2 regions of the Paenibacillus sp. FSL R7-0189 genome follow, and region 2 is predicted to be linked to the other one. Evidence: a T-box and tRNA genes for the amino acid it is inferred to sense, from the RefSeq annotation. Region 2 holds a T-box; the other holds one or more tRNA genes.

Region 1 (15,091 bases), 2.9 Mb from region 2:
GGAGTATGTGGTTTAATTCGAAGCAACGCGAAGAACCTTACCAGGTCTTGACATCCCTCTGAATCTGCTAGAGATAGCAGCGGCCTTCGGGACAGAGGAGACAGGTGGTGCATGGTTGTCGTCAGCTCGTGTCGTGAGATGTTGGGTTAAGTCCCGCAACGAGCGCAACCCTTAACTTTAGTTGCCAGCAGGTAATGCTGGGCACTCTAGAGTGACTGCCGGTGACAAACCGGAGGAAGGTGGGGATGACGTCAAATCATCATGCCCCTTATGACCTGGGCTACACACGTACTACAATGGCCGGTACAACGGGAAGCGAAGCCGCGAGGTGGAGCCAATCCCATCAAAGCCGGTCTCAGTTCGGATTGCAGGCTGCAACTCGCCTGCATGAAGTCGGAATTGCTAGTAATCGCGGATCAGCATGCCGCGGTGAATACGTTCCCGGGTCTTGTACACACCGCCCGTCACACCACGAGAGTTTACAACACCCGAAGTCGGTGGGGTAACCCGCAAGGGAGCCAGCCGCCGAAGGTGGGGTAGATGATTGGGGTGAAGTCGTAACAAGGTAGCCGTATCGGAAGGTGCGGCTGGATCACCTCCTTTCTATGGAGAATCGTTCTCTGCAATGAGGACATTCAAATCGGAAGCTAAGCTTCCAAAACTCAGGTTTAGGCCTGTTACTCACTCGTTGCTCAGTTTTGAGAGTTTAAGCTCTCAAGTAAGACTTGATCCTTGAAAACTGGATACCGAAACGAATTTGCGTTTTAGAACATCTTTTAGCAACTTGTGTAAACAAGTAAATGTTATTAGTGAGATTTTTCTTCGGAAGAATCAAGGTTAAGCTAATAAGAGCACACGGAGGATGCCTAGGCGCCAGGAGCCGACGAAGGACGTGGCGAACAACGAAACTGCCTCGGGGAGCTGTAAGCAAGCTTTGATCCGGGGGTGTCCGAATGGGGAAACCCAGCTGTGGTAATTCGCAGTTACTCATACCTGAATACATAGGGTGTGTAGAGGCAGACCAGGGGAACTGAAACATCTAAGTACCCTGAGGAAGAGAAAACAATAGTGATTCCGTCAGTAGCGGCGAGCGAACGCGGAACAGCCTAAACCTAAGAGCTTGCTCTTAGGGGTTGTGGGACGTCTCACATGGAGTTACAAAGGAATATGGTAGGTGAAGAGGTCTGGAAAGGCCCGCGATAGAGGTAAAAGCCCTGTAACCTAAACTGTGTTCTCTCCGAGACGGATCCCGAGTAGTGCGGGGCACGTGAAACCCCGTATGAATCCAGCAGGACCATCTGCTAAGGCTAAATACTACCTGGCGACCGATAGTGAAACAGTACCGTGAGGGAAAGGTGAAAAGCACCCCGGAAGGGGAGTGAAATAGAACCTGAAACCGTGTGCTTACAAAAAGTCAGAGCCCGATCTATGGGTGATGGCGTGCCTTTTGTAGAATGAACCGGCGAGTTACGTTTAACATGCAAGGTTAAGCCGAGAAGGTGGAGCCGCAGCGAAAGCGAGTCTGAATAGGGCGATTGAGTATGTGGACGTAGACCCGAAACCGTGTGATCTACCCCTGTCCAGGGTGAAGGTGCGGTAACACGCACTGGAGGCCCGAACCCACGTACGTTGAAAAGTGCGGGGATGAGGTGGGGGTAGCGGAGAAATTCCAATCGAACTCGGAGATAGCTGGTTCTCCCCGAAATAGCTTTAGGGCTAGCCTCGGTATAAGAGTAGTGGAGGTAGAGCACTGATTGGGTGCGGGGTCCGCAAGGATTACCAAGCTCAGTCAAACTCCGAATGCCATATACTTATTGCCGGGAGTCAGACAGTGAGTGCTAAGATCCATTGTCAAAAGGGAAACAGCCCAGACCATCAGCTAAGGTCCCCAAGTGTGTGTTAAGTGGGAAAGGATGTGGAGTTGCACAGACAACCAGGATGTTGGCTTAGAAGCAGCCACCATTGAAAGAGTGCGTAATAGCTCACTGGTCGAGTGACTCTGCGCCGAAAATGTAACGGGGCTAAACACACCACCGAAGCTATGGCTAGATACTATGTATCTGGGGTAGGGGAGCGTTGTGTAGGGGTTGAAGGTGTACTGAAAAGAGCGCTGGACACTACACAAGTGAGAATGCCGGTATGAGTAACGAAAAGATCAGTGAGAATCTGATCCGCCGAAAGCCCAAGGTTTCCTGAGGAAGGCTCGTCCGCTCAGGGTAAGTCGGGACCTAAGGCGAGGCCGAAAGGCGTAGTCGAAGGACAACAGTTTGAAATTACTGTACCACCGTAATCCGCTATGAGCGATGGGGTGACGCAGGAGGGTAGTGACGCGGACTGATGGATGTCCGTCTAAGCAGTGAGGCTGATGTGTAGGCAAATCCGCACATCATTAAGGCTGGGCTGTGATGGGGAGCGAAAATTATAGTAGCGAAGGTCATGATCTCACACTGCCAAGAAAAGCCTCTAGCCAGGAGAAGGTGCCCGTACCGCAAACCGACACAGGTAGGCGAGAAGAGAATTCTAAGGCGCGCGGAAGAACTCTCGTTAAGGAACTCGGCAAAATGACCCCGTAACTTCGGGAGAAGGGGTGCCCCGGTAGTGTGAATAGCACGAGGGGGCCGCAGTGAAAAGGCCCAAGCGACTGTTTAGCAAAAACACAGGTCTGTGCGAAGCCGCAAGGCGAAGTATACGGGCTGACGCCTGCCCGGTGCTGGAAGGTTAAGGGGAGTGGTTAGGGGTAACCCGAAGCTATGAACCGAAGCCCCAGTAAACGGCGGCCGTAACTATAACGGTCCTAAGGTAGCGAAATTCCTTGTCAGGTAAATTCTGACCCGCACGAATGGCGTAACGACTTGGGCGCTGTCTCAACGAGAGATCCGGTGAAATTTTAATACCTGTGAAGATGCAGGTTACCCGCGACAAGACGGAAAGACCCCATGGAGCTTTACTGCAGCTTGATATTGAATTTGGGTACGATCTGTACAGGATAGGTGGGAGCCGTAGAAATCGGAGCGCAAGCTTCGGTGGAGGCGCCGTTGGGATACCACCCTGATCGTATCTAGGTTCTAACCTAGTGCCCTAATCGGGTACGGGGACCGTGTCAGGCGGGCAGTTTGACTGGGGCGGTCGCCTCCTAAAGAGTAACGGAGGCGTTCCAAGGTTCCCTCAGAATGGTTGGAAATCATTCGCAGAGTGCAAAGGCATAAGGGAGCTTGACTGCGAGACCTACAAGTCGAGCAGGGACGAAAGTCGGACTTAGTGATCCGGTGGTACCGCATGGAAGGGCCATCGCTCAACGGATAAAAGCTACCCTGGGGATAACAGGCTTATCTCCCCCAAGAGTCCACATCGACGGGGAGGTTTGGCACCTCGATGTCGGCTCATCGCATCCTGGGGCTGAAGTAGGTCCCAAGGGTTGGGCTGTTCGCCCATTAAAGCGGTACGCGAGCTGGGTTCAGAACGTCGTGAGACAGTTCGGTCCCTATCTGTCGTGGGCGCAGGAAATTTGAGAGGAGCTGTCCTTAGTACGAGAGGACCGGGATGGACGTACCGCTGGTGCACCAGTTGTTCCGCCAGGAGCATGGCTGGGTAGCTACGTACGGACGGGATAAGCGCTGAAAGCATCTAAGCGTGAAGCCCCCCTCAAGATGAGATTTCCCAATTAGTAAGACCCCTTGAAGACGACGAGGTAGATAGGTTGGAGGTGGAAGTGCAGCAATGCATGGAGCTGACCAATACTAATCGGTCGAGGGCTTATCCTATACTTAGAATGCAGATTCGTTTCGGATTCAGTTTTCAGGCGATTAAGCCTGGTATGAATATTCCCTGATAGCTCAGTTGGTAGAGCACTCGACTGTTAATCGAGTTGTCACAGGTTCGAGTCCTGTTCGGGGAGCCATATGGAGAGGTGTCCGAGTTTGGCCGAAGGAGCACGATTGGAAATCGTGTAGGCGCCACAAGCGTCTCGAGGGTTCGAATCCCTCTCTCTCCGCCACAAATTTTTAATTAGTATGGCCCGTTGGTCAAGGGGTTAAGACACCTCCCTTTCACGGAGGTAACATGGGTTCGAATCCCATACGGGTCACCAAATTTTCACTTGATTTATCCTAGTGGACTTTGGTACAATAACAATTGTTGTTTATGGAGGCTTAGCTCAGCTGGGAGAGCATCTGCCTTACAAGCAGAGGGTCGGGGGTTCGATCCCCTCAGCCTCCACCATAACATATTTTTACTGACGCGGGGTGGAGCAGCCCGGTAGCTCGTCGGGCTCATAACCCGAAGGCCGCAGGTTCAAATCCTGCCCCCGCAACCAATTAACTTAAGCAATTATATCTTTTGGAACCGTGGTGTAGTTGGCCTAACATGCCTGCCTGTCACGCAGGAGATCGCGGGTTCGAATCCCGTCGGTTCCGCCATTTTCATCATGGCTCGGTAGCTCAGTCGGTAGAGCAGAGGACTGAAAATCCTCGTGTCGGCGGTTCGATTCCGTCCCGAGCCACCATTTATCATCACAAAAGAATGAGTGCCATGCCGGTGTAGCTCAATTGGTAGAGCAACTGACTTGTAATCAGTAGGTTGGGGGTTCAAGTCCTCTCGCCGGCACCATCCTTGGAGGATTAGCGAAGTGGCCAAACGCATCAGACTGTAAATCTGCTCACGTAAGTGTTCGGTGGTTCGAATCCATCATCCTCCACCAGTTTTTAGGGGCATAGTTTAAAGGTAGAACAACGGTCTCCAAAACCGTTGGTGTGGGTTCAATTCCTGCTGCCCCTGCCAAGTTTTTTCTAAAGTTTAATATGGCGGCCGTGGCGAAGGGGTTAACGCACCGGATTGTGGTTCCGGCATTCGTGGGTTCGAGACCCATCGGCCGCCCCATTTTCTTTAAAATGAATAATGGCGACAATATCAACTTAATATGGCGACTGTGGCGAAGGGGTTAACGCACCGGATTGTGGTTCCGGCATTCGTGGGTTCGAGACCCATCAGTCGCCCCATTTACTTTAAAATGTTATTGGGGATTAGCCAAGCGGTAAGGCAACGGACTTTGACTCCGTCACTCATAGGTTCGAATCCTATATCCCCAGCCATTTTATGCGGACGTGGCTCAGCGGTAGAGCATCGCCTTGCCAAGGCGAGGGTCGCGGGTTCGATTCCCGTCGTCCGCTCCAAAATTTACATGGCGCCATAGCCAAGTGGTAAGGCAAAGCTCTGCAAAAGCTTTATCCCCAGTTCAAATCTGGGTGGCGCCTCCATTTAGTTCATATGTGCCGGCGTGGCGGAATGGCAGACGCGCTCGACTCAAAATCGAGTGGGAAACCGTGGAGGTTCGAGTCCTCTCGCCGGTATCTTAAAAAGGTTAGTAAGATTGCTTTTATAAGCAATCTTACTAACCTTTTTTCTTTATGTTCTTAGTTTTACAGGATTAAGCCGTTGAATAGAGGAGTTTCTCTATTTCAACGGCTTTTTTTAATCTGATTAGTGATTAACCTGATTGATTATTAATGCGGAATGCTCGCGGGGTATGACCTATTTCTCGTTTAAACATATTGCAGAATTGGGCATCGTTCACAAAACCTGCAGCAGCAGATACTTCAGAGATTTGCATCTGAGTATGACGTAATAGAGATTTTGCATACTCCAGGCGTTTTAACAGCAAATACCGCAGGGGTGAGGACCCGAAACGTTCTTTAAATAGATGGCGAAAACGATCGTAGCTATATCCGGACATTTCTGATAGTGTTTCGACGGACAATTTATGGCGATAATGCTCATTCATATAATTAAGGACATATTGTACTCGATCTTCTGTTGGGGATTGATATCCAGAGGCACTAAGAAGCCTCATAAGATGGACGGTAATCTCGCTCATTTGTAGGTTTAGAAGCTCAGAGAATCCGTCTTGCTTACGTGTAAACTCTGCTTTCATTCGCAGCAGGATTTGAAGAACGGTCTGATCTTTATCATCTTCATATACGCCGAGCAGATTACTCATATTAGGGTGTACCGAGTGGAAGCCTACAAATAATACATTTGCATCCTCACGGTGGTGCTCGTCATGTTTATGATTGGGTGGCACAAGCGCGAAAGAAGAGGAGCGAAAATGGTAACTTCGTGGGCCAACATTGGTTGTCCCTACCCCCTGTAAATAATAGACCAGTTCGTAGCATTCATGCTGGTGTGGAGGGATATAAGTATTTAGCTCATGTGTGGCACTTACAATATATAGAACACGATCCATGATGATCCTCCAATACTTATGTTTTAGCCGAATCGTACAAAACTATGACCGAAATCATATAATTATTTTTAATAATATTTGTTATGATCGTATCAATAAATCCGAAAGTTCGCAACCTGACTGGCCATCTCGTTCGGAAATAAAGCGGATTATTAATAATAATGGTATTTTTATTGCTATTTTTGAGCCTAAACGTTAAATTTATTACTTTTAATGATACTTTATTTGGAAAAAAGAGAATTTCCATTTGAACCGTGAATTATACAATGGGTGAAGATGGGGATTCTGCCGGATTACTAACCAACTAAAATTAGGGGTGGAATAGAGTAATGAATAAAAAAGTTCTTTCTTTGTTGTTATTAATGGTGATGGTTCTGGTCACAGCATGTGGGAATAACACGTCCAATAACGGTTCTTCTGCGAATACTGGATCAAACGCTGCTGAGGGTGGAGAAAAAGGTTCAGGGGATAAACTCAAGGTTGTATTGCTGATTCCGGGGACACTTGGGGATAAATCATTTTTTGATTCCGCTAATAACGGCTTGCAAAAGGTTAAGAATGAACTAGGTGCAGTAACAAAGGTTGTTGAAATGGGCGTTGATAAAACGAAATGGGAGCCTACATTTAACGATATCGCTTCCGAGGATTGGGATGTAATTATTTCTGGCGGTTCTGAAATTACAGAGATGTTTAATGCAACGGCAGAATTGTATCCAGACAAAAAATTCATTAATTATGATACCGACATCGATGAAGCACCAGATAACATGTACAACATGTCTTATGCGACAAATGAAGTATCTTTCTTGGCAGGTGCCGTAGCAGCATTAGCTACACAATCGGATATGCCGAATGCTACCCCTGAGAATGTGATTGGGTTTGTGGGCGGTATGGATATTCCGGGGATTAATGCTTTCTTGGTCGGCTACATTCAAGGTGCTCAGTATGTTGATCCTGATGTAAAAGTGGCTGTGTCGTACGCTGGTGATTTTGTTAACCCGGCAAAAGGTAAGGAACTGTCTCTAATTCAATATAACTCCGGTGTGGATGTTATTTTTAACGTGGCTGGGGGTACAGGTCTTGGGATCTTTGACGCAGCTAAAGAGAAGAAAAAATATGCAATCGGTGTAGACTCCGATCAGGCAATGTTGATTAACGATACGGATAGTGAAAAAGCAAATCTAATCGTTACTTCATCTATTAAAAAGATTGATACGGCTATTCTAGGTGCAGTGAAGAGATTGCAAGAGGGTACGCTAGAAATGGGCAAACGTGATGTGTTGAGCTTTGTAGATGATGGTGTAGGTATTGCTGAGAATGATATTTATAAAAATGTATTCCCGGCTGATCTTCAGGCCAAGGTTGAAGAAGTGAAGCAAAAGCTGATCAATAAAGAAATTAAAGTGGATAATGCGATGGGGATGGAAACTGCAGAGGTAGAAGCTATTCGTAACGCAGTTAAGCCTTAAGCTTTAAATCTTAAGATCAGCTCTATAGAGATAAACCTACAGTTGGAGATTCTTCTAGTCAGGGGAATTCCAGCTGTATATTTTTGCAGACCTCCAAGTTGAAAGGCGTTGAGACCTATGTACAAAGCTCTGCTGGAAATGCGGGGAATTACCAAGGTATATCCCAATGGCGTCGTTGCAAATAAAGACGTGCATTTTTCTTTACGTGAGGGAGAAATACATGCGATTGCAGGTGAGAACGGTGCTGGTAAATCGACTTTAATGAAAATTATGTTCGGCATGGAAGAGCCAAGTGAAGGCGAGATCTATATCAAGGGTGAAAAAGTGAAGCTGCAATCCGCTCAGGACGCCATTGATAGAGGCATCGGCATGGTCCACCAGCATTTCATGTTGGTACCTTCGTTTACGGTGGCAGAGAATATGGTGCTGGGTATGGAGCCGCGCAGAGGAGTTGGCATTAATTATGCCGAGGCTGTGCGCATGACGGAAGAGACCGCAAGGAAATACAATCTGGCCGTGGATCCTAAAGCAAAAGTAGAGGATCTTACAGTTGGGATGAAGCAAAAGGTTGAGATTCTTAAGGCGCTGCTGCGTGGTGCGAAAATTCTGGTGCTTGATGAGCCGACTGCGGTGTTGACTCCACAGGAAACAGAGGAATTGTTCCGCGAGCTTAAGCAATTAAGGGAACAGGGTCATACGATAGTTTTTATTTCGCACAAATTAAAGGAAGTCAAAGCGATTTGCGACAGAATTACGATTATGCGCAGCGGCCGTAGTGAAGGTGTTTTTCAAACACAGGATGTGACAGAACAGGAAATCTCGCGACTAATGGTCGGCAGAGACGTCGTGCTGAAATATGACAAAGAGATTCTGGCTGTTAGTGAGCCAGTACTAACGGTGCAGGGACTCAGTGTGAATGATGCAGATGGCAAAGCATTATTGTCGGATATCAATTTTGCGGTACGTGGTGGGCAGATCGTTGGGATTGCTGGTGTAGAAGGCAACGGGCAGACACAGCTCATTGAAGCTCTTACAGGTAGCTTGAGAGGTGTCTCAAGTCAGGGCTCTGTACTAGTGAAGGGAAAGGATATCCGTGAATCGGATATTTTGGATATTCGTAAGCTAGGCGTTTCCTATATACCGGAGGATCGGATGCGGCAAGGGATCGCTAGTGAGGCAAGCATAGCTGATAATCTGCTATCTACTCAGTATCGTACAAAAGCAATGAATAAAGGTCTTTTTTTGAATGGCTCACGAATTGCCAAGCTAGCAGTATCCCTTGTAGAGGAATTTAAAGTCCGCTGTTCAGGACCTTCTCAGCCCATAGGAATGTTGTCAGGTGGTAACATGCAGAAGGTAGTCGTAGCTAGAGAGTGTTCGACTGAACCGCAGCTGCTTATTGCAGAACAGCCGACACGGGGTGTGGATATAGGCGCAGCCCAGTTTATACATCAAAAGTTGTTGGAATTACGTTCAGACGATTGCGCGATTTTGTTAGTGTCGGCAGATTTGAATGAGATCTTGGAGATCAGCGATAGTCTGTTAGTGATGTACGAGGGTAAGATTGTTGCCTTTTTCGAGGAGCCATCTAAGGTTAGTGAGGAAGAATTAGGTCTTTATATGCTGGGGATTCATCGACAGGACGAGGAGCACATCGGGAGGGCCGTAAATCATGTTTAAAGTTAAATATTTTGAGTACATTCGGACATCGGCGGTAATCGTTATTGCACTCGCTATTGCCTTTCTGATCATCTCTTTGGTCAGTAATCAGCCTGTGAAGACGATTGGTATATTCCTATTAGAGCCGTTATCCAGTAAAGGTCATATTGGTAATGTGATTGAGATGGCGATTCCGCTCATGTTCACTGGGTTGGCAGTATCCTTGTTGTTTCGAGCCAATATGTTCAACCTGGGAGCTGAAGGGATTTTCTATTTCTCCGGTGTTGTAACTTCCGTATTGGCTATTCATTTAACGTTGGACGGCTGGCTGCATCCGATGGTAGCTATTGCTGCAGGTTCAATTGTTGGAGCCTTGCTCTCGGCAATACCTGGTATTCTGAAGGCAAAATGGAATGCTAATGAGTTGGTTACATCCTTAATGTTCAATAATATTTTGTTCGGAGTAGGGCTATACCTACTGAACTATCATCTACGTGATGCTAAAGCTTTTGCCAATGTATCCTACAAATTCGAGAAAACGGCACTGCTGAGTAAAATGGTCTCGGGCACCCGGATTCATACCGGTCTTATTATCGTTATCGTGCTTATTATTGCAGCTCATCTATTCCTATACAAAACGAAATGGGGATATGAGCTGCGCATGACAGGCATCAACCGGGACTTTGCCCGTTATTCCGGTATGAAGACAGCCAAGGTTATTATTCTCGTTCACTTGATTGCAGGTTTTATCGCAGGTATGGGGGGTTCCGTAGAAGTGCTGGGGATGTATAACCGTTTCCAATGGACGTCACTGCCTGGTTATGGTTTGGATGGTGCCCTTGTAGCGATGTTAGCCAAAAATAATCCGCTGTCCGTAATCGGCTCTGCATTGTTCCTAGCGTACATTCGAATTGGGGCTGACATGATGTCGCGACTGTCTGATGTACCTTCAGAGATGATCTCAATTATACAGGCAATTATCATTCTTCTGATTTCGGCTGAGCAATTTCTGAAGTTCTGGAAAAATCGGATGCTCTTGAAGGAGGCGAAGGAAGCGTGAATAGTTTGTTTGATGTAATTTTTACAACTGACTTTGCGTTCTCTGTCCTTCGCGTGACGACTCCGATTCTGTTCGCCGCGCTCGGCGCACTCATCTCCAACCGTGCAGGGATCATTAACATTGGGATGGAGGGCATCATGCTTGTTGCCGCTTTAGCGGGTGTCATCATAAGCAGCTATACGCATAGCGCGTGGGTAGGTCTGCTTGGGGCGGTGCTGTCTGGAACATTGATCGCTGGAATATTAGCTTTTTTCACCCTGAAATTCAAAACACATATCATTCTCGGGGGTGTGGCCATTAATATGTTCGCTTCGGGAGGAACTGTGTTTATCCTCTATCTGCTTAGTGGCGACAAGGGTTCTTCCACTTCTCTGGCGAGTAAAGTTTTGCCTAGTGTCCAGATTCCTTTGTTGAAGGATATCCCGGTGCTTGGACCTATTTTATCGGGGCATCACATTCTGACGTATGTTTCTATATTGGCTGTGTTTGTTGTCTACTATCTATTAAATCGTACACCGCTTGGACTGCGCATTCGTTCAGTGGGCGAAAATCCACATGCGGCTCAATCCGTGGGTGTAAGTGTTGTGAAAATACAGTATATGGCTTTGCTGCTTAGCGGATTTTTTGCCGGTTTAGGCGGTGCTTATATGTCGATGGGGTATTTGTCACTGTTTACCCGCGATATGATCGCTGGCCGGGGCTGGATTGCCATTGCCGCTGAGTCGATGGGAAGAAGTACGACCGTAGGCACGGCGCTGACCTCTTTATTATTTGGTACTGCAGATGCATTGTCGAATGCTCTACAGGTGTTGAAGATTCCTGCGGAGCTAATCGCTACTCTACCTTATGTAGCCACAGTAATTGGACTTGTGATCTACGCAGTATCTGAGACACGAAAAAAGAATAAAAAACTTAAAAGCCCGCTAGTTAAATAGCGATTGAAATGATTGATACACAGACAAGGAGTGAGTAACTATGCCAACACCTATTATTATTGACTGCGATCCAGGGCATGATGACGCAATAGCGATACTGCTTGCCATAGCAAATTCGGAGAAGTTAGATCTGCGCGGGATTACAACGGTTGGTGGAAACCAAATTTTAGATAAAATCACGGAAAACGCCCTGAAGGTGATCAGCTTCGTGAATGCTGACATTCCTGTAGCTAAAGGGGCTGCTGGCCCACTGTTCGGCAAGCTTGTTACAGGTGAGGAAGCGCATGGTGAATCGGGCATGGATGGGCCGCTTTTGCCCCCAAGTAAATTCCGCCCTGTAGAGCAGGGTGCTGTGGAGTTTATGCTGAATATCATCCGTTCTTCAGAGGAGAAGATTACGCTCGTGCCGATGGCTCCTTTAACAAATATCGCACTGCTAATCACGGCTTATCCAGAGATTAAAGACAGAATTGAAAAAATCTCACTGATGGGCGGAGGTATCTCTTATGGGAATGTCACCTCTACTGCGGAGTTTAATATCTATGTAGATCCTGAAGCAGCCCGTATTGTGTTTGAGTCGGGGATTCCGATCACAATGAGTGGTCTGGATGTGACCGATAAGGCTGCTATTTTTGAAGATGAGATCCTAGCATTGAAAGAGCGGGGACCAGTGTCTACAATGGTCGGAGAATTGCTGGATTTCTATTCGATTTACGGTAAAAAAATGGGCTATGTCGGCAGTGCGCTGCATGATCCATGTGCTGTTGCCTGGCTGCTGCATCCGGAACTATTTGAATTTGAGCATCTATATGTAACGGTGGAGACAGAAGGCAAGCTGACGCGGGGAATGACAGTTGCAGACAGACGGAAGAAGACGGATCGTCCAGCGAATGTGCAAGTATTGGTGGGAGTTGACCGGGAAGCATTTATGAAGCTGATCTTTGATTCACTGGAAAAGCTTGATCAAGAGCTGCTGCTAGCGGCTGAAGGGAAGTAGCCTATGGCAGGATGGGAGAGACTTCAAGAGACCGTGCAGTTTGAAATTGCTCAGCGTGGAGAAGAAGGTTGCGAGATTGATGGGTTCGCGGATAAGCTAGCGGCTGCTGGTGCTGAGGAGCTCAAGCTGATGCAGGTATACAATGAGCTAATGGAGCTTACGATCAGTGAGGATTTTCCGTATCAAGAGCCATCCTCTCTGGAGGAGATTCGTCAACTACGTCCAGAAGGCCCACGTAAGCTTGAGGCGGACTGGAGCGAAGCGGAATGGAGAGATAAGTTCTATGGAGCCTGGCTCGGTAGAAGTGTCGGCTGCGCACTCGGGAAACCGCTGGAGTATTGGGACTATCTCTATGGGAAAGATGGCCGTCCGGGCTGGGAGAATATTGAGCTATGGTTTCAGGGTGCGGACGCCTGGCCAATTACTGGCTATACGCCTGGGCATTCACGGGCAGAGGCTGAATATGGTCTTGGCTTAAGCGAATGGACACATGCCAGTACCCGCGAGACGATCAAGTATATGGAAAGCGATGACGATATTCGTTACACTGTCCTGGGTCTTATGCTGCTGGAACAGAAAGGTCTGAACTGGGATTCTTGGGATATCGGAAAGCTGTGGCATACACATTTAACATATAGTCAGGTGTGCACGGCGGAGACACAGTCATATATGAATTTTGCGCAGGAGACCTCTCATCTGCATGGCGAGAAGCCTGCGGATTGGCTGGTGCGGCAGGAAAGAGTGCGGATGCACTTAAACCCTTACCGCGAGTGGATTGGTGCCGCTATACGCGCAGATGGACTGGCTTATGGTGCAGCAGGTTATCCTGAGCTTGCGGCAGAATTAGGCTGGCGTGATGCTTCATTTTCACATGTGAAAAATGGCATCTACGGTGAGATGTTTAATGCGGCGATGATATCGGCAGCTTTTGCAGAGAAGGATAATGAACGGATCCTAGAGATTGGCCTTAGTGAGATTCCGCGTACCAGTCGTCTTGCCAGTGATGTTTTGCGGGGGATAGATATTGCGCAGAAGGCCAAAAGCGAGCGGGACTTGGTTCGTAACATTTGGGATACTTTTAGCCACTATGATGCGGTCCATACAAATAATAATGCTGCTCTTGTAGCCGCGTCGCTTGTTTATGGCGGGAATGATTTTGAAAAAACAGTCGTCACTTCCGTATACGGTGGAATGGATACAGACTGTAACGGGGCAACTGTGGGCTCAATTATGGGAGCGAAGCTTGGAGCAAGTAAGTTGCCGGCTTCATGGATTGAACCGCTTCACGATACGTTATATGCGGATCTGCCCGGATTTCATCCGATTGCGATTTCGGAATGTGCGGAACGCAGCTACCAAGTGTTCTTGAAGATTCGCAGAGAGCTTGGCGAAAAGGCATAAAAGATTTAGCGAGTATGGGACTCGATAGATCAGGGATTCAGGGATTACTATATGAATTATGGGATGTCTTAAGCTACCGGCTTAGACATCCTTTTTTGCGTAACAGCAGGTCTTTAAATCACACTCCAACGAACCAAATGTAGCTTTAACTGCATTTCATACACTAAAAAAAACCAAATATGGCTATATTAACAGTGGAGCGTTTAGTGGTGGGGCAATAGGAGAATCATGATTTCAAGAGGGAAGGATTACCTTTGCTAACCCTTTTTATTTTGTTAATAAATGTGTAAAAAGAGCCCGGTATAAAGGGTTTTTAGGTTTTTATCAAACTTCCTGGTATATCATTTAAATAAAAATGATGACACAGCAGAAGAAATGTCTTATTATTTAAGGAGATTTTTAATAAAACAGATTTTAGAAAATTGTAATACAATGTCTCACTTCATGGAGGTTCATTATATAAGGGAAAGGAAGGGGGAGCTTCTAATACTGTCGCTGAGTCGGGTAAGTAAAGGGTTCAAGCTGAAGGAAGGCATCTATCAGGCTGTGGATGAGGTATCGCTGGAGGTAAAGCAGGGATCCATTCACGGGATCATTGGTGAGAGTGGTGCGGGGAAATCTACGCTGCTGCGACTGATGAATCTTCTGGAACAGCCGGATCAGGGAACGGTTACTGTAGATGGCCACAACCTGACCGAAATGCCTAGTAAAGCACTGCGTAAAGCAAGGCAAAAGATTGGAATGATCTTTCAACAATTTAATCTTGTTTATAACGTCACAGTAGAGCGGAATGTTTCGATCCCGCTGGAGCTGGCAGATGTCCCAAAGCATGAACGAATGAAACGTGTGAAGGAGTGTCTGGATTTTGTTGGACTGGCAGATAAGGCAAAACAATATCCGGCACAGCTCAGCGGAGGACAACGTCAGCGTGTTGCGATTGCCCGCGCGCTAGTGAACAGTCCGGGAATATTGCTATGTGACGAGCCAACGTCCTCTCTGGACCCAGGAACCACTACTGATATCTTGAACGTGCTGAAGCATGTGAATTCAAGTCTTGGAGTAACGGTTGTTATTGTTACGCATGAGATGGATGTTGTCAAAAGCATATGTACTCATGTATCGGTGATGGAAAAAGGGCGCATTGTAGATTCATTCTCTCGTGAAGACGGTGAATTCCGTCCAGCAGCAGCCAGCACCGGGACATACCGCGATCAGATTCTTGGTAAAGCGGGGGAAGGTCATGTTTGACAGTGTACTTCAATATCAGGCACAGATGTGGGATTCGATCGGTGAAACCTTTGTGATGGTTGGTATTTCTGTTGGGGCGGCAGT
Region 2 (15,091 bases):
ATTAATGAAAGGAGTAACCTAAATGTTTAAAAAGTTGTTTGGTGTTTTACAAAGAGTTGGTAAAGCTCTGATGCTTCCAGTAGCTATTCTGCCTGCGGCAGGTTTGCTTCTTGGAATAGGAAACATGCTGGTAAACCCAGACTTCCTGCAATATGTTCCAGCACTGGAGAACCATGTTGTTCAGGCTGTTGCCAACGTATTGATGAACTCAGGACAAATTGTATTTGATAATCTAGCCTTACTCTTCGCGGTGGGGGTTGCGATAGGTTTAGCCGGCGGTGAAGGTGTTGCGGGTCTAGCTGCCATTATCGGTTTCCTCGTAATGAACATTACGATGGGTACAGTTATTGGTGTTAATGATTACGTCCTGAGCCAAGGCGACTTCTCGTATGCCAGCGTATTAGGGATTCCAACACTGCAAACAGGGGTGTTTGGAGGTATACTCGTCGGGATATTGGCTTCGGCCATGTACAAGCGATTCTTCAAAATTGAGCTTCCTTCTTACCTAGGTTTCTTCGCAGGTAAACGTTTCGTACCGATCATGACGGCGGTAACAGCTCTAATCTTGGGTTTGTTACTGACAATAGTATGGCCACCTATTCAACATGGTCTGAACTATGTGTCACAAAGTATGATTGATACGAACAAAACGCTTGCAGCGTTTATCTTCGGAACGATCGAACGTTCGCTCATTCCTTTTGGACTGCATCACATTTTCTACTCTCCATTCTGGTATGAATTTGGTACCTACGTTGATAAAGCTGGAGAATTGGTACGTGGTGACCAACGGATCTTCATGCAGCAGCTTCGCGATGGAGTAGACTTCACAGCAGGGACATTTACTACAGGTAAATATCCATTCATGATGTTTGGTCTTCCAGCAGCGGCTTTGGCTATCTATCATGAAGCTAAACCTCAGAATAAAAAGATCGTCGGAAGTTTGATGATTTCCGCGGCATTGACATCGTTCTTGACAGGGATTACTGAGCCGCTCGAATTCTCGTTCCTATTCGTGGCTCCGTTGCTGTTCGCTGTACATGCTGTGTTTGCAGGTCTGTCCTTTATGACTATGCATATTCTGGATGTTAAAATCGGCATGACATTCTCGGGTGGCTTTATCGATTTTGTGCTCTTCGGTATTATCCCGAACCGTACAGCTTGGTGGCTGGTCATTCCGGTAGGTCTGGTCCTTGCCTTAATTTATTACTTCGGCTTCCGGTTTGTAATTCGGAAATTCAATCTTATGACACCGGGTCGTGAAGAAGATACCAATGAAGAAGAAGAAGTGAATACGGAGTCTGTCTCCAGAGCCGGTGATGATCTACCGCGGAACATTTTGTCCGCTCTAGGTGGTAAAGAAAACATCACTCATCTAGATGCTTGTATTACCCGCCTTCGTGTTGAAGTTAAAGATAAGGCAGGTGTAGACAAGAACCGTCTTAAGAAACTTGGTGCATCAGGTGTGCTGGAAGTGGGTAATAACGTTCAAGCGATTTTTGGCACACGTTCAGATACGATTAAATCGCAGATTCAAGATGTGATTAACGGAAAGACACCTGCGGCTTCAGCAGCTCCAGTAGTGGTTGCTCCAGAGCCAGAAGAAGAACAACAGGCAGGTGAAGCTGGTGAAGCGATTATCAAGGAAGATATCGTATCTCCAGTAAACGGTGAGTTGTTGGATATCACAGAGGTGCCAGATCCAGTATTCTCCCAAAAAATGACGGGCGACGGCTTCGCGTTCCTATCCGAAGATGGGAAGATTGCTTCACCGGTTTACGGTAAGGTATTTAACGTGTTCCCGAGCAAACATGCCATCGGTATTATGTCTGACGGAGGCAAGGAAGTGCTCGTTCATATTGGGGTTAATACGGTTAAGCTTAAAGGTCAAGGCTTCACGGTATTAGTTGAAGAGGGCGATCTTGTAGCGGCTGGACAACCGATTATGGAAGTGGATTTAGAGTATGTAAAAGCACATGCACCTTCTGTAATCTCACCTGTTATTTTCTCTAATTTACCAGAAGGCTCTTCTGTAACATTGAAGAAGCCGGGTAAGGTTTCTATAGGAGACCAAGACATTATTACGATTCAGTAAAAGTGCAAGGGCCGATGCTTCCTTGTTCATACAAGGAAGCGAAGCTTTCACTATAAATTTAAAATACTTTAATAACAGAAAGCGAGTTGGATAATATTATGCAAAAAACATTCAGAATTGTCGATGAAGATGGAATTCACGCACGTCCAGCAACTGCCTTGGTAAATACAGCAACAAAATTCAAAGGTACAGAAGCATATGCAGAAGCTAAAGGTAAAAAAGTAACTTTGAAATCCATTCTTGGCGTATTGTCATTGGGTCTTGAAGCTGGAGATACTTTGTCTTTGATTACTGAAGGAAGCGAAGAAGCAGAAGCTTTGAACGCTCTTCAAGAAGTAATGATTAAAGAAGGGCTAGGGGAAATCCATGAATAAGATTTCAGGAATCGCGGCTTCAGCAGGGATTGCAGTAGCCCGTGCTTTTATCCTGAAACATCCGGATTATACGATTACGAAGACAAGTATCAGTGATACTGAAGCAGAAGTCGCTAAGTTAAATGATGCACTCGCCAAATCAAGAGTGGAGCTGCAAACGATTAAAGAGCGTACTTTGGCAGAGCTGGGGGAGAAAAAGGCTGAGATTTTCGAATCACATCTGCTTATTCTTGATGACCCAGAACTGATCAATCCTGTAATTGATAAAATCCGTGAGGAATCGGTTAACGCGGACTATGCGCTAAACGAAGTGGCTACGCAATTCATTGAGATGTTTGAAAATATGAAGAGTGCCTATCTGCAGGAACGTGCAGCTGATATGCGTGATGTTACCAAGCGCTTGCTGAACCACCTGCTGGGCATTCATTATGTAAGTCCTGCAGAAATCAGTGAAGAAGTAATCGTGATTGCTCAAGATCTAACACCATCGGATACAGCACAGCTTAATCGTAAGTTCGTTAAAGGCTTCACAACGAACATCGGTGGACGGACTTCTCACTCTGCAATTATGGCTCGTTCTTTGGAAATTCCAGCGGTTGTTGGAACTAAAACGGTTCTGTCAGAAGTGAATTCTGGCGATTTGGTGATTGTCGATGGTCTGAACGGAGACGTTCTGATCAATCCTAGCGAAGCTGAAGTGGCAGAGTACACTCGCAAGCAGGAAGCTTACGACTTGCAAATCGCAGAATGGAAGAAACTTCGCGACGAACCTACAGTATCAGCAGACGGTAAACATGTTGAACTAGCTGCCAATATTGGTACACCAAATGATGTGAATGGTGTCATTGAGAATGGTGGCGAAGGTGTAGGTCTGTACCGCACTGAGTTCCTTTACATGGGTCGCGATAAGCTGCCTTCTGAGGAAATTCAATATAACGCCTACCGTACTGTACTTGAGAACATGAAGGGTAAGCCGGTAGTCGTACGTACCCTGGATATCGGTGGCGATAAAGAGCTGCCTTATCTTGACCTTCCGAAGGAAATGAATCCTTTCCTTGGTTTCCGTGCGATCCGTCTTTGCCTGGATCGTCAGGATATTTTCCGTACTCAATTACGCGCATTACTAAGAGCAAGTGTTCACGGGGATCTTCGCATTATGTTCCCTATGATAGCTACGCTTGGTGAATTCCGTGCTGCACGTGATCTTTTGCTCGAAGAGAAAGCTAAGCTTCGGGAAGAAGGTAAGGAAGTATCAGACAACATTCAGCTTGGCATAATGGTTGAGATTCCATCAACTGCTGTACTGGCTGACCAGTTTGCTAAGGAAGTTGATTTCTTCAGTATCGGTACGAATGATCTTATTCAATATACAATGGCTGCGGACCGTATGAATGAACAGGTATCTTACCTGTATCAGCCTTACAATCCAGCCATCCTGCGTTTGGTCAAAAATGTAATTGATGCAGCCCATGCAGAAGGTAAATGGACGGGGATGTGTGGTGAAATGGCTGGTGACGCAACAGCTATTCCGCTGCTACTGGGTCTTGGTCTCGACGAATTCAGCATGAGTGCAACTTCCATTTTGCCAGCGCGTAGTCAAATATCTAAATTGTCGGCTGCCGACATGAAGGATTTGGCTGCAAAAGCGTTGCAGCTTGGCACGGCTGAAGAAGTCGCTGCGCTTGTTCAAAGTATCGCTAAGTAACTTTTTACGCATGCATTAATCCGTTTTAGCGTTCTACTGTTTTTCCAACTACTATTGCCGACTTCCGATGGCTGGAGGTCGGCTTTTTTATGTTTTTTAACCTATAATTTTCTGTAATTCGACCTCATTTACTGTTCACTGTTTATTTTCTTTATTGCGCAGATGTCTATACCGATAGTATTAGTAATGAGCATAAAGTCGATAAGGAACCCAAACCTATAAATATGTCGTACATATAATAGTAAGGATCCATAGAAAGTTTATACTCCATTTGCCGACTTGCAGCGCTGTGCAAGTATTAATATGTAATTAATTGGTAATATATGGACTTATAAGCAACCCCACAGGTTAGGTGGGGAGCCATAGGATGGTGTTAATTCATGAGTAAAAATTATATAAATGCAGAATTGATGATGGAAGTCTATGAGGGTAAGGATTTAGGCTTGACGTATTCAACGGAGTACAGTGTCTTTAAAGTCTGGGCACCTACGGCTCTTGCTGTGTCCCTTGTCCTGTACGAAACAGGTGGTTATCGACTGAATGCTGAGTCACATAAGAGTGTTGTGGACAGTGGTCGAATTGTATATATGCAGCGTAGTAATGGCGGAGTCTGGCAGACCAAGTTATCAGGTGATCTAAAAGGGAAATATTATATGTACCGTGCTGTTTTTGCAGATGGTAATGTGACAGAAGCAGTAGATCCTTATGCAACAGCCGTATCAGCTAATGGTTTAAGATCGGCAATCGTTAATTTGCAGGATACGAATCCAGAACATTGGGATCAGGATGTAGCGCCTCCGTTACAGCATCCTGCCGACGCAGTGATTTATGAACTGCATGTTCGTGACTTTTCCTCACATGAGAGCTCTGGTATGTATTATAAGGGTAAATTCAAAGCATTTACCGAATTTGGATTAAAGGATCCGGCAGGAAATACAGTGGGGATTGATCATCTGGCTGAATTAGGGATTACCCATGTTCATCTGATGCCGGTATTTGATTTTCAGACCGTGGATGAGCTGAAGGTGGTTAATCGGGGTTCCTCCATAGCTAATGTGGACTACAATTGGGGGTATGATCCCCAGCATTATAATGTACCTGAAGGATCTTACAGCACCGATCCTGCCAATCCTGGCTTGCGGATCCGTGAATTTAAAGAGATGGTGCAGGCCTTGCACAGCCGCGGGATCGCGGTAATTATGGATGTCGTTTACAACCACACTTATGCTGTGGAGAATGGACCTTTTGAGCCGCTTGTCCCAGATTATTTCTATCGCCGCGATTTTATGGGACGTTTGTCGAATGGCTCCGGGGTTGGCAATGAGCTGGCTACAGAACGTCCGATGGTCCGAAAATTTATTAAGGACTCCCTATCTTATTGGGCTGCGGAATATCATATTGATGGTTTCCGGTTTGATCTGATGGGTCTGATGGACAGTGTTACCATGCGGGAGATTACGGAAGAGCTCCGTCTAGAAGTGAATCCGAATCTGTTGCTTTACGGTGAACCTTGGACGGGTGGAGATTCTCCGCTGGCCACTAAAACGCTAAAAGGTGTACAACGGGGCAAGGGTTATGCTGTCTTCAACGATAACTTTCGTTCAGCGATCAAAGGGGATAGTGATGGCTTCGGAAGAGGGTTCGTGACAGGCGAATACGGCAAAGAAGGTGCTATTGCAGCCGGAATTAAAGGAGCAATTCATGAGTTTACGGACTCGCCTGTGGAATCTGTGAACTATGTAACTGCCCATGATAATTTGAATTTATGGGATAAGTTGCTTATCGTTCAAGGGGGGAGCCAGAAAGCTGATTTTCCGGTAATCGCCAACATGGATAACGAGGATCTGGAAGATGCAGTGGCCCTTGCCAATCCATACGTGAATGTAGATCCGGAGAACATTCTCGGTAATGAAACTGTACGTCGTTCCTTGCTTGCTAACGGAATTATTCTGACATCGCAAGGGATACCTTTCCTGCATGCTGGAGATGAGCTCCTGCGCAGTAAATTTGGGGATCATAACAGCTACCGCAGCGGTGACGCGATCAACTCGATCCGCTGGAATATGAAAAGCGTATTTAAGCCCGTATTTCAATATTATAAAGGCCTGATCGAGCTGCGGCGCACACATCCGGCATTTCGTCTGCATGGCCGCCAGGAAATTGAACGTTCGTTGGAATTTCTGCGATGTGATGGCGGAATAGTATCGTATCTTCTTAGAGGCCATGCAGGAGGCGATCTTTGGAACAATATAACCGTTATCTTCAATGCTAATAATGATCGAATGACGGTGGCTCTTCCTGAGATTTCTAACGGGTGGAGTATAGTAGTAGACCATACCCGTGCCGGGATAGAAGCCATCCGCAGAATCGAAGGCAATGAGGTAGAAGTGGAAGGGTTGTCGATGATGGTCCTTTATGATGAATGTGGTGAGCCAGCCCCACGCTCTAAAATCATCGAAATACACTATGAACGCCCTGATCAGAATTACCAAGGCTGGAATCTTTGGGTTTGGGATACAGGAATCCAGGATGGACAATGCGATTTCCGATATATGGAGAACGGGCGTGCAGTAGCCCGCATCGAAGTGCTGCCAGATACCCAATCCATCGGATATATTTTGCGGCTTAATGATTGGGAAGAAAAAGATGGGGACGGAGACCGTTTCATTGATTGTTCTACGAATGGAGAGTTAACCAAGGTCTTAGTTCGGGATCGTGATCAGGAGATTGACGAAATTTCAGAAGATCATCTTCGGTTAAGCAGTTAGAGGCCATACAAAAAAAGCTGTTTCAGGGTTGATTTTTCCTGAGACAGCTTTTTATTTGCTCTTATGGTTTTACAATGGTCTGGTTAGCTAACCCTTCGTCCACAAGCTCGTAGTAGAGATTGGCTTTATTGCCACCATGGTCTTTGGAGCGATACATCGCCAAATCGGCGGCACGCAGCAGTTCATTAATACTGCTTCCGTGTTCAGGAAATAAAGCGACTCCGATACTCGCGGAGGTGTGGAAGCTGGACCCGTTATCAACAGACCAAGACTTATTGAACAGTTTAAGTAACCGCTGCAGCGTTTCATCAAGCATCTCTGGAGAAGTGAATCGATGCAGTACAACTGCGAATTCATCTCCGCCGATCCGGAAGGCCTGACCTATTCCTTTGACTGTATGCTGAAGTTCACGGGAGAGCAGCTGAAGAAATTCGTCTCCAGCCAGATGGCCTAAGGTATCATTTAGCTGCTTGAATCTGTCACAATCCAGCAGGGCCAGTGCAATTTTTTGCTTCCGTTCTTCGGGTTGTGTGATAAGGTTCTCCATATACATTTTGAAATGAGCCCTGTTGGGAATCGCTGTTAAATGATCATAGAAGGCTAGCTTATGTAGTCGTTCTTCGTATTGTTTTCGCTGGGTAATTTCTCGAGATAACAGCATGAATTGTGCTGGGAATTTACGGCTGCCGAGAACAGGTGACACCTTAGTTTCAAGCCATACCCATTGGCCTTCTGCTCCGCGCATGCGCAGTTCTGAAATGCGCGGGGTTCCCTGAACCACGCTCTTTAATTTAGCCCAGGCAATCTCCGGTTCACGTATGTAGTTGGATAACGGATCTCCTTTTTTAGGCACATAGCCTAGAATACTGGAGTGTGAGGGGGAAGCGTATAGAATCAACCCGTTAGGATCCGTCAAAATAATGAAATCAGACATGGTTTCACCGATTAGCTGATAAAGTGTTTGTTCTTCCAGCATTTCATTCTGGAGCCAGATGATTTTGCGTCCAAGGTAAATAATGACCAGGAGAAACACAAGTAAGAGGAGCGAATATAGGGAGAACAAAGCGCTTTTTTCATCCTTAAAACCGTCCGTTACTTGCAAGGCGTAGTTGCCAATCAAGTCCTCTGCTTGATCGAGATGTGCTCTAGCTTCATTGAATTGCGAGTTTAGGGTGAGCGCAGAATATGAATCCGGATTCCAGCTACTCTTCGTCCGTTCCGTTATTAGCGTATGCCCTGAATTTTTCCACATGACAATGGTAGTTTCGAAGGAGTGCAGCTCGTTTTTTAATTCGAAAAGGATAATTACACTTTGTTTCATATCACTGTAAGGTTTTTTTATAGCGTTGATATTTGCTCTTGCTAGACTTATTCGTTCCTGCGCTTGAAGATTATTATCTATAAACTCCTTAGTGAACTGTTCACCTTCTGCGGCTGTTAGGTTTGGACCCATTGCGATTTGCAAGGCTACAGCAGCTTGATGCAGATCACGATCGGCGCTTAGTATGAGCTTAGAGTTCTGATATATATCATCATAAAGAGAATCTGACAATCTATTAATAGTGTGATTTAAATAGAGTAGCGAGGACACGCTGATCCCGACCAGAAGGACGGAGATTGCAGCGAAGACATAGAATAGTTTGCGTGTTACCTTAAATTCGAAGAACCCTGCCACAGTCATCTTCTCCCTGTATAAGATGATTAAGTAAATCTATTGCTGCTTAAGTAGAACCTGCAGAAGTCAATCTATGGTCAGGCGTAATTTAAATCAGTCACTGATGTTTGAAGGTGCTTTTGGGAATAAAAGAGGTGTTGTATACATAGTGGGAAAACATAGGAAAGTGTACGTGTGAGTAAATGGTAGTTTCTAGTATATCAAGTATATAGGACGTGCTGCTTATAGAGCAATCTTTACTCATAATAATCCAAAAGACAAAATTTAAAGTTTAATGTATGGGCCTATTGAATTATCTATATTCAAACCGATGGATCCTATTACCCCACTCGACCATAAATGATACGGCTTACAGCTGCTGAAAAAAACTGCCCTTAGTCATAATGACTACAGGAAAGCTAATCATTCATTATTCGTTACGCAGTGCGTGAATGGGGTGAAGTCGTGCGGCTTTGTTCGCAGGCATCATTCCAAAAATCACGCCTGCCCGCCCCGATGCCAATCCAGCTTGTCAAAACGACAGATTTTGCATATAATAAAGAGACATATCTCTTGTAGTAAGAGATACCTGACAATTAGCATGAATTGTGAAATGCAGTGATGGAGAAGAGTACACAGTGCCTGACTTACAGGGAGGAGACGCCGCGGATTGAGAGCGTTTCTAAGAAGCAGAGCTGTCGAAGTTCACTCCGGAGCAGTTCCCTGAATTCCTTAAGCTGTCTAATAGGGAAGGGTAGGGGATACCGGTCACAGACCGTTATTTCTGTATAAAGTGAGATAGGTATCTGTCCAGCCAAAAGAGGGAATGAAGCTCTTAAGGGGAACAGATCAGCTTGTCTAACAAGGGTGGTACCACGGTCTTTTCGTCCCTTACCGGGAGGAAAGGCCTTTTTTTGTTGAACTAGACAATGATTGAAGGGGGCTGTACACGGCCATGAAAGAGAAGTTGGAAGCATTGAAGGTTGAAGCGCTGGCTAAGCTGCAGGAGGTTATGGATCCGCAGGTACTAAATGATTTAAGAGTGAAGTATCTCGGTAAAAAAGGTGAGCTTACAGAGGTTCTGCGCGGTATGGGAGGACTTAGTGCTGAGGAGCGTCCGGTAATCGGGCAAGTGGCGAATCAGGTTCGCAGTGCTATTGAGGAGATTATCGGCGCGAAGCAGGAGGCTTTTCAAGAGCAGGAAACCCAGCAACGTCTGCAGGCTGAAAAAGTAGACGTAACCTTACCGGGTCGCCGTTTACAGCAAGGGGGCATTCACCCGCTTAGCAGAGTCGTACAGGAGATTGAGGATATTTTTACCGGCATGGGCTACCGTGTAGCTGAAGGTCCGGAAGTGGAGACCGATTATTATAACTTTGAAGCTCTAAATCTGCCTAAGAATCACCCGGCACGTGATATGCAGGATTCTTTCTATTTAACAGATGACCTGCTAATGCGCACTCAAACCTCGCCAGTACAGATTCGTACTATGCAGGCTATGAACGGTGAAGCTCCTGTTAAAATCATCTGTCCGGGTAAAGTATTCCGCCGTGATGATGATGATGCAACGCATTCCTTCCAGTTCCACCAAATCGAAGGTTTGGTCATTGGAAGTAACATTCGAATGAGTGATCTGAAGGGCACCCTGCAACAATTTGTGCAGGAGATGTTTGGACCGAATACAGGCATTCGTCTTCGTCCGAGCTTTTTCCCATTCACGGAGCCAAGTGTTGAAGTAGACGTAAGCTGCTTCAAATGTGGTGGCGATGGCTGCAGACTATGCAAGCAAAGTGGATGGTTAGAAATCCTTGGCGCAGGTATGGTACACCCGAATGTACTGAAAATGGGTGGCTATGATCCTGCTGAATACAGCGGCTTCGCCTTCGGAATGGGTGTAGAGCGGATTGCAATGCTTAAATACGGCATCGATGACATCCGTCATTTCTATAGTAATGATATGTGTTTTGTGAAGCAGTTCAAGGGCGTTTAGTTATTGTGGTGCGCTAGCTGATAGTGGCTGGAGAATGGGTTTTGGAGCATTTGATTTCCTTGTAGGGACCGTCCTTAATAGTGTGTAGCTGAAATTGAGTGCACTTCATCCGTTCTCCCACAGGAAGCAGCACGAACGACAGTGAAATAAATACATCTGAAACATAAAGGAAGTGAGCGGATATGAAAGTATCAACCGGATGGTTGGCTGATTATACATCGATTGAAGGAGTAACCGCCGAACAGCTAGCGGAGAAGATTACCGCTGCCGGCATTGAGATTGACGGCGTAGAGCGCCGCAATAAAGGCATTTCCGGCATCGTAACCGGCTATGTGAAATCAAAGGAAAAACATCCTGATGCCGACAAGCTGAACGTATGTATCGTGGATGCGGGCCAAGATGAGGATCTACAAATCGTCTGCGGCGCAAAAAATGTAGCTGCAGGTCAAACTGTACCTGTAGCACTGGTCGGTGCTAAGCTGCCAGGACTGGATATCAAAAAAGCCAAGCTGCGCGGCGTCCTATCGCAAGGGATGATCTGCTCGGCCAAAGAATTGGGACTGAATGATAAATTGCTTCCAAAAGAGCAACAAGAAGGTATTCTTGTGCTGCCTGAAGGGACAGAGATTGGTCAGGATATTTCCAAGGTCCTCGGCTTAGATGACGAGATTCTGGAATTCGATCTGACTCCGAACCGTTCGGATTGCCTCAGTATGATTGGTGCTGCTTATGAAGTAAGTGCGATTCTTGGGCGTGAAGTTAAATTGCCTGATCCAAAAAGCGAAATTATTGAGATCAGTGGTCCTGCTGCGGATTCCATTTCCGTCAAGATTGAAGATGAAGAATACTGCAGCCATTATGCAGTTCGTTATATTGCAGGTGTTAAACCTGCACCATCACCGCTGTGGATTCAGAATCGTCTGATGGCTGCTGGGGTTCGTCCAATTAATAATATCGTGGACATTACCAATTACGTGATGCTGGAATATGGACAGCCGCTGCATGCTTTTGATGCAGATAAAGTGCAAGGTGGAGAACTCGGCGTTCGTCTTGCCCATGAAGGTGAAGTTTTGGTTACACTTGACGGTCAAGAGCGTAAGCTAGAGCCGCAAATGCTCGTTATCGCTGATGGAGTTAAAGCTGTAGGTCTGGCCGGAGTAATGGGTGGACGGGATACAGAGGTTACTGCTGAGACGGTAAACCTTGTTCTGGAATCTGCTAAGTTTGATGGTGGTACGATTCGTAAAACCTCGCGTCAATTGGGACTTCGCTCTGAAGCCTCCCTTCGTTTCGAGAAGGAAGTGGATCCAAGTGCAGTTATTCCTGCATTGAACCGTGCAGCAGTGCTGATTGCACGTTATGCTGGCGGATCGGTCCATGAAGGCATCGTGCAAGCAGGAACTGACGCTGTTCAAGAGAAGGTTCTCACCTTGTCCTTAGAGAAACTGAATCGTTATCTGGGAACGGATTTGTCCTTGCTGGAAGTGAAGACATTGTTTGGCCGTCTACACTTCAAATGCGGAGATACCGCACAAGGGCTGATTGAAGTTCAAGTCCCAACCAGACGTGGCGATATCAGCTATGATGTTGATCTTATTGAAGAAATTGCCCGCCTGTACGGATATGACAATATTCCAACGACTCTAATTGAAGGAATTACAACGCCAGGAGCACTAACTCACAAGCAAGCGCTCCGTCGTGAACTGCGCCGCTTATTGTCACATGGCGGTTACCAAGAGGTGATGGGTTACTCCTTCATCCAGCCGCAACAAAGCACAATGTTCCCTGCGTTATCAGAAGGAGCAGTAGCGGTGAAGCTGGCTATGCCGATGAGTGAAGAACGCAGCGTACTGCGTACCAGCCTTCTTCCGCAACTATTGGATATTGCCAGCTACAATACCAATCGTCGTCAAAGCGACTTGGCATTGTTTGAAATCGGCAACGTCTTCTTCACGGATGAAGAACAGCTGACTCGCCAACCACGCGAACTGCCAGTGCTGGGGCTGTTGCTTAGCGGAAGCTTAACAGTGAAGCAATGGAATGTTTCGGCACAACCTGTGGACTTCTTTGATTTGAAGGGTGCGCTGGAAACGGTATTTGCTCATTTAGGGCTGACTGATAAAATCGTCTATGTGGGAGACAGTCCAGAAGGATTTCATCCTGGGCGTTCCGCATCGATATATTTACTCGGGAACGAGGGCCATGTGAAGATCGGAACGATGGGACAGATTCATCCGGATCTGCAAAGACAGCTGGATCTGGTGGATACTTATGCGGCAGAAATTTTATTGCAGCCGTTATATGAAAGTGCGCAAAGCCGTTTGCAATATAATGAGCTTCCGCGTTTCCCGGGAATGGAACGGGATATTGCTGTGGTCGTGGATTCCGCTGTACCAGCGGGCGATCTGCTGGCTTCCATCCGTGATAACGGAGGTACTTTGCTCCAGTCCGTACAGGTATTTGACGTGTACACTGGCGGTAAGCTGGAGAGTGGAAAGAAGAGCATCGCGATCTCACTGCTGTATCGTCATAGTGAACATACATTGACTGATGAAGAAGTAGGAGAGGTGCATGAGAAGGTATTAGCATCTCTTCAACAAACTTTTGGTGCAGAATTAAGAAAGTAGCAGGAATTGTGTAAAGCCGCAGCGAATCCATTTAGAAACTGAGATTCGCTGCGGTTTTTTCTAGGTAGAGTGCAAAGCGGAGAATATCAGCCATAATCTATTGAATATTAGGGATTTTGCCAAATGCTTACCAAAAAAGCTACAATAGAAGAAGTGAAACTAGCTTAGAATCCGCACACATACAAAGGAGGGCACAACTGTGGCTATGGACCGGACACGTGTCGCCGTGGAGATATACGGAACTTCCTATAAACTCGTCGGAAGCAGTACTGAATATATGAAACAAGTGGCCCGTTATGTTGATGAACATATGCGCACGATTTCTAAATCACACACCAGACTGGACACACCGCGTATAGCGGTGCTTGCAGCTGTACATATGGCGGAGCAGGCTATTCAGGTTCAGGACTTCAAAAATGAACTAAACATGATGACAGGTGAACGCAGTGAACTGCGATTGGAAGTATCTCGCCTGCTGGAGGTACAGCGGGAGCGGCAAGAAGAAATTGAGCGACTTGAAGCTGCGGCCAAAGAAGAGGCTGGGCGACTGATTGCTGCTGCTGAGGAAGAACGTAAGCGGCATTTGGAGATTCAGGAGAATGAACGCAAGGTACATGCGGAGCAGCTTCAGGAGGCAGTGCAAGCTGTGGAAGTTGCACGCAAGAAGCTGGAAGAAGAATTGCTTGAGCGCGAGATAGAGCTGCAAGAACTGCGGACAAGCTACGAAGAAGAGCGGGCAGCTAGTCGTGAACAACAGCGGCAGGAACTGGCGAAGGCGGAAGCCATCCGCTTGCAGCAGCTGGAGGAGCAGAAGGCTGCTCATCTGCAAGAGCTGGAGAACATCCGAGAGACGCTGACCAAGGAGAAGACAGACACGCTGTCTGCTCTGCAGCTTGAGCTGACCGAGACCAAGTCAACACTGGAGGAAGAGCTTGAGGTTACCAAGTCTACATTAGGTAAAGAACTCGAAGATACCAGATTGACGCTGGGTAAGGAGCTTGAGGATACCAAGTTGACCTTAGGTAAAGAGCTTGAGAGTACCAAAGCGAAGTTGGGCAAAGAGCTGGCGGAAGAACGTGAAGCACTGCAGCGGGAGCAAACCAAGAATAAGGAACTGCGGCAGTCACAAGGCACTCAAGAGCATAGACATAAGCAAAGCATTCAAGAGCTGGAGAAACAGCTGGCGGAGCTTCGTGGTGGGACCGGGCAACTTCAGTCCAGATTACGGGCGGCTGAAGCCAGTCTTAAGAGTGAGCGAGATGCAAGACAGACGCTGCTTGGACAATATGAAGCGATTGTTAAACGTGAAGAACAGCTCAGTGAAGAGCTGCGCACGGCTACTGAGCTGGGCACACTGTTGAATGAGGAGCTGGAAGAGTTACGCCAGCGTTATCAACAGTCACAGAATGAAGCGACAGAGCTAAGAGCGTCTCTACAGGAGACGAGTGAGAATCTGCACCGTGTTCAGGAAGAACTTGCGGGATCAGCAGCAGAGGCGGCTAACTGGCAGGAGCTTTCGGATAAACGTATGGAAGATATTGGTGAACTGGAAATGAATCTGCTGGAGTCTGAGGAGAAATCCGTGTTGCTTCAGAAAGAGATCGACACGCTACGTGGGCAAGCCGATGGATTAGTACAGCAGCTGGATCAGGAGGTTCAGCTTCGTACAGATGCAGAACGCGAAACAGCGGCACTTCGGGAGCAAGGTGTGCAGGTTCAGAAGGAGCTGTCTGCGCTTCGTGTGCGTTATGAGGAATTGATTGCTCAATACGATGATGTACTGCAAGAAGGAGAACGCCTGCAGGAAAGATATCAACTGCTGCAGGAAGAAGGAGAAGAGGCAACACGACGCTTAGAAGAGCTGTCTGAAGCTAGTCGTGA

Evidence for each region. A T-box is a leader RNA that pairs with one kind of tRNA and senses whether it is charged. The one in region 2 lies ahead of pheS (phenylalanine--tRNA ligase subunit alpha), so its partner is inferred to be a tRNA-Phe.
Region 1: it has a tRNA-Phe gene. The T-box ahead of pheS (phenylalanine--tRNA ligase subunit alpha) is inferred to sense a tRNA for this amino acid. The anticodon was not compared.

Annotation. Positions count from the first base shown of each region.
Region 1 covers NZ_CP150223.1:3,334,380-3,349,470, forward strand. Annotated here, with positions in the region: rRNA gene MKY63_RS14525 (16S ribosomal RNA) at 1-603, shown strand, start outside; rRNA gene MKY63_RS14530 (23S ribosomal RNA) at 836-3,761, shown strand; tRNA gene MKY63_RS14535 (tRNA-Asn) at 3,823-3,898, shown strand; tRNA gene MKY63_RS14540 (tRNA-Ser) at 3,902-3,994, shown strand; tRNA gene MKY63_RS14545 (tRNA-Glu) at 4,013-4,087, shown strand; tRNA gene MKY63_RS14550 (tRNA-Val) at 4,143-4,218, shown strand; tRNA gene MKY63_RS14555 (tRNA-Met) at 4,236-4,312, shown strand; tRNA gene MKY63_RS14560 (tRNA-Asp) at 4,338-4,415, shown strand; tRNA gene MKY63_RS14565 (tRNA-Phe) at 4,426-4,501, shown strand; tRNA gene MKY63_RS14570 (tRNA-Thr) at 4,530-4,605, shown strand; tRNA gene MKY63_RS14575 (tRNA-Tyr) at 4,611-4,696, shown strand; tRNA gene MKY63_RS14580 (tRNA-Trp) at 4,703-4,776, shown strand; tRNA gene MKY63_RS14585 (tRNA-His) at 4,800-4,875, shown strand; tRNA gene MKY63_RS14590 (tRNA-His) at 4,919-4,994, shown strand; tRNA gene MKY63_RS14595 (tRNA-Gln) at 5,013-5,087, shown strand; tRNA gene MKY63_RS14600 (tRNA-Gly) at 5,094-5,168, shown strand; tRNA gene MKY63_RS14605 (tRNA-Cys) at 5,179-5,252, shown strand; tRNA gene MKY63_RS14610 (tRNA-Leu) at 5,267-5,345, shown strand; gene MKY63_RS14615 (AraC family transcriptional regulator) at 5,483-6,238, opposite strand; gene MKY63_RS14620 (BMP family ABC transporter substrate-binding protein) at 6,568-7,707, shown strand; gene MKY63_RS14625 (ABC transporter ATP-binding protein) at 7,825-9,387, shown strand; gene MKY63_RS14630 (ABC transporter permease) at 9,380-10,426, shown strand; gene MKY63_RS14635 (ABC transporter permease) at 10,423-11,361, shown strand; gene MKY63_RS14640 (nucleoside hydrolase) at 11,402-12,358, shown strand; gene MKY63_RS14645 (ADP-ribosylglycohydrolase family protein) at 12,362-13,759, shown strand; gene MKY63_RS14650 (ATP-binding cassette domain-containing protein) at 14,246-15,007, shown strand; gene MKY63_RS14655 (methionine ABC transporter permease) at 15,000-15,091, shown strand, end outside.
Region 2 covers NZ_CP150223.1:483,148-498,238, reverse strand. Annotated here, with positions in the region: gene ptsG (glucose-specific PTS transporter subunit IIBC) at 23-2,092, shown strand; gene MKY63_RS02245 (HPr family phosphocarrier protein) at 2,191-2,466, shown strand; gene ptsP (phosphoenolpyruvate--protein phosphotransferase) at 2,459-4,171, shown strand; gene pulA (type I pullulanase) at 4,552-6,939, shown strand; gene MKY63_RS02230 (sensor domain-containing diguanylate cyclase) at 7,001-8,614, opposite strand; T-box leader at 9,203-9,488, shown strand; gene pheS (phenylalanine--tRNA ligase subunit alpha) at 9,549-10,583, shown strand; gene pheT (phenylalanine--tRNA ligase subunit beta) at 10,766-13,210, shown strand; gene MKY63_RS02215 (hypothetical protein) at 13,410-15,091, shown strand, end outside.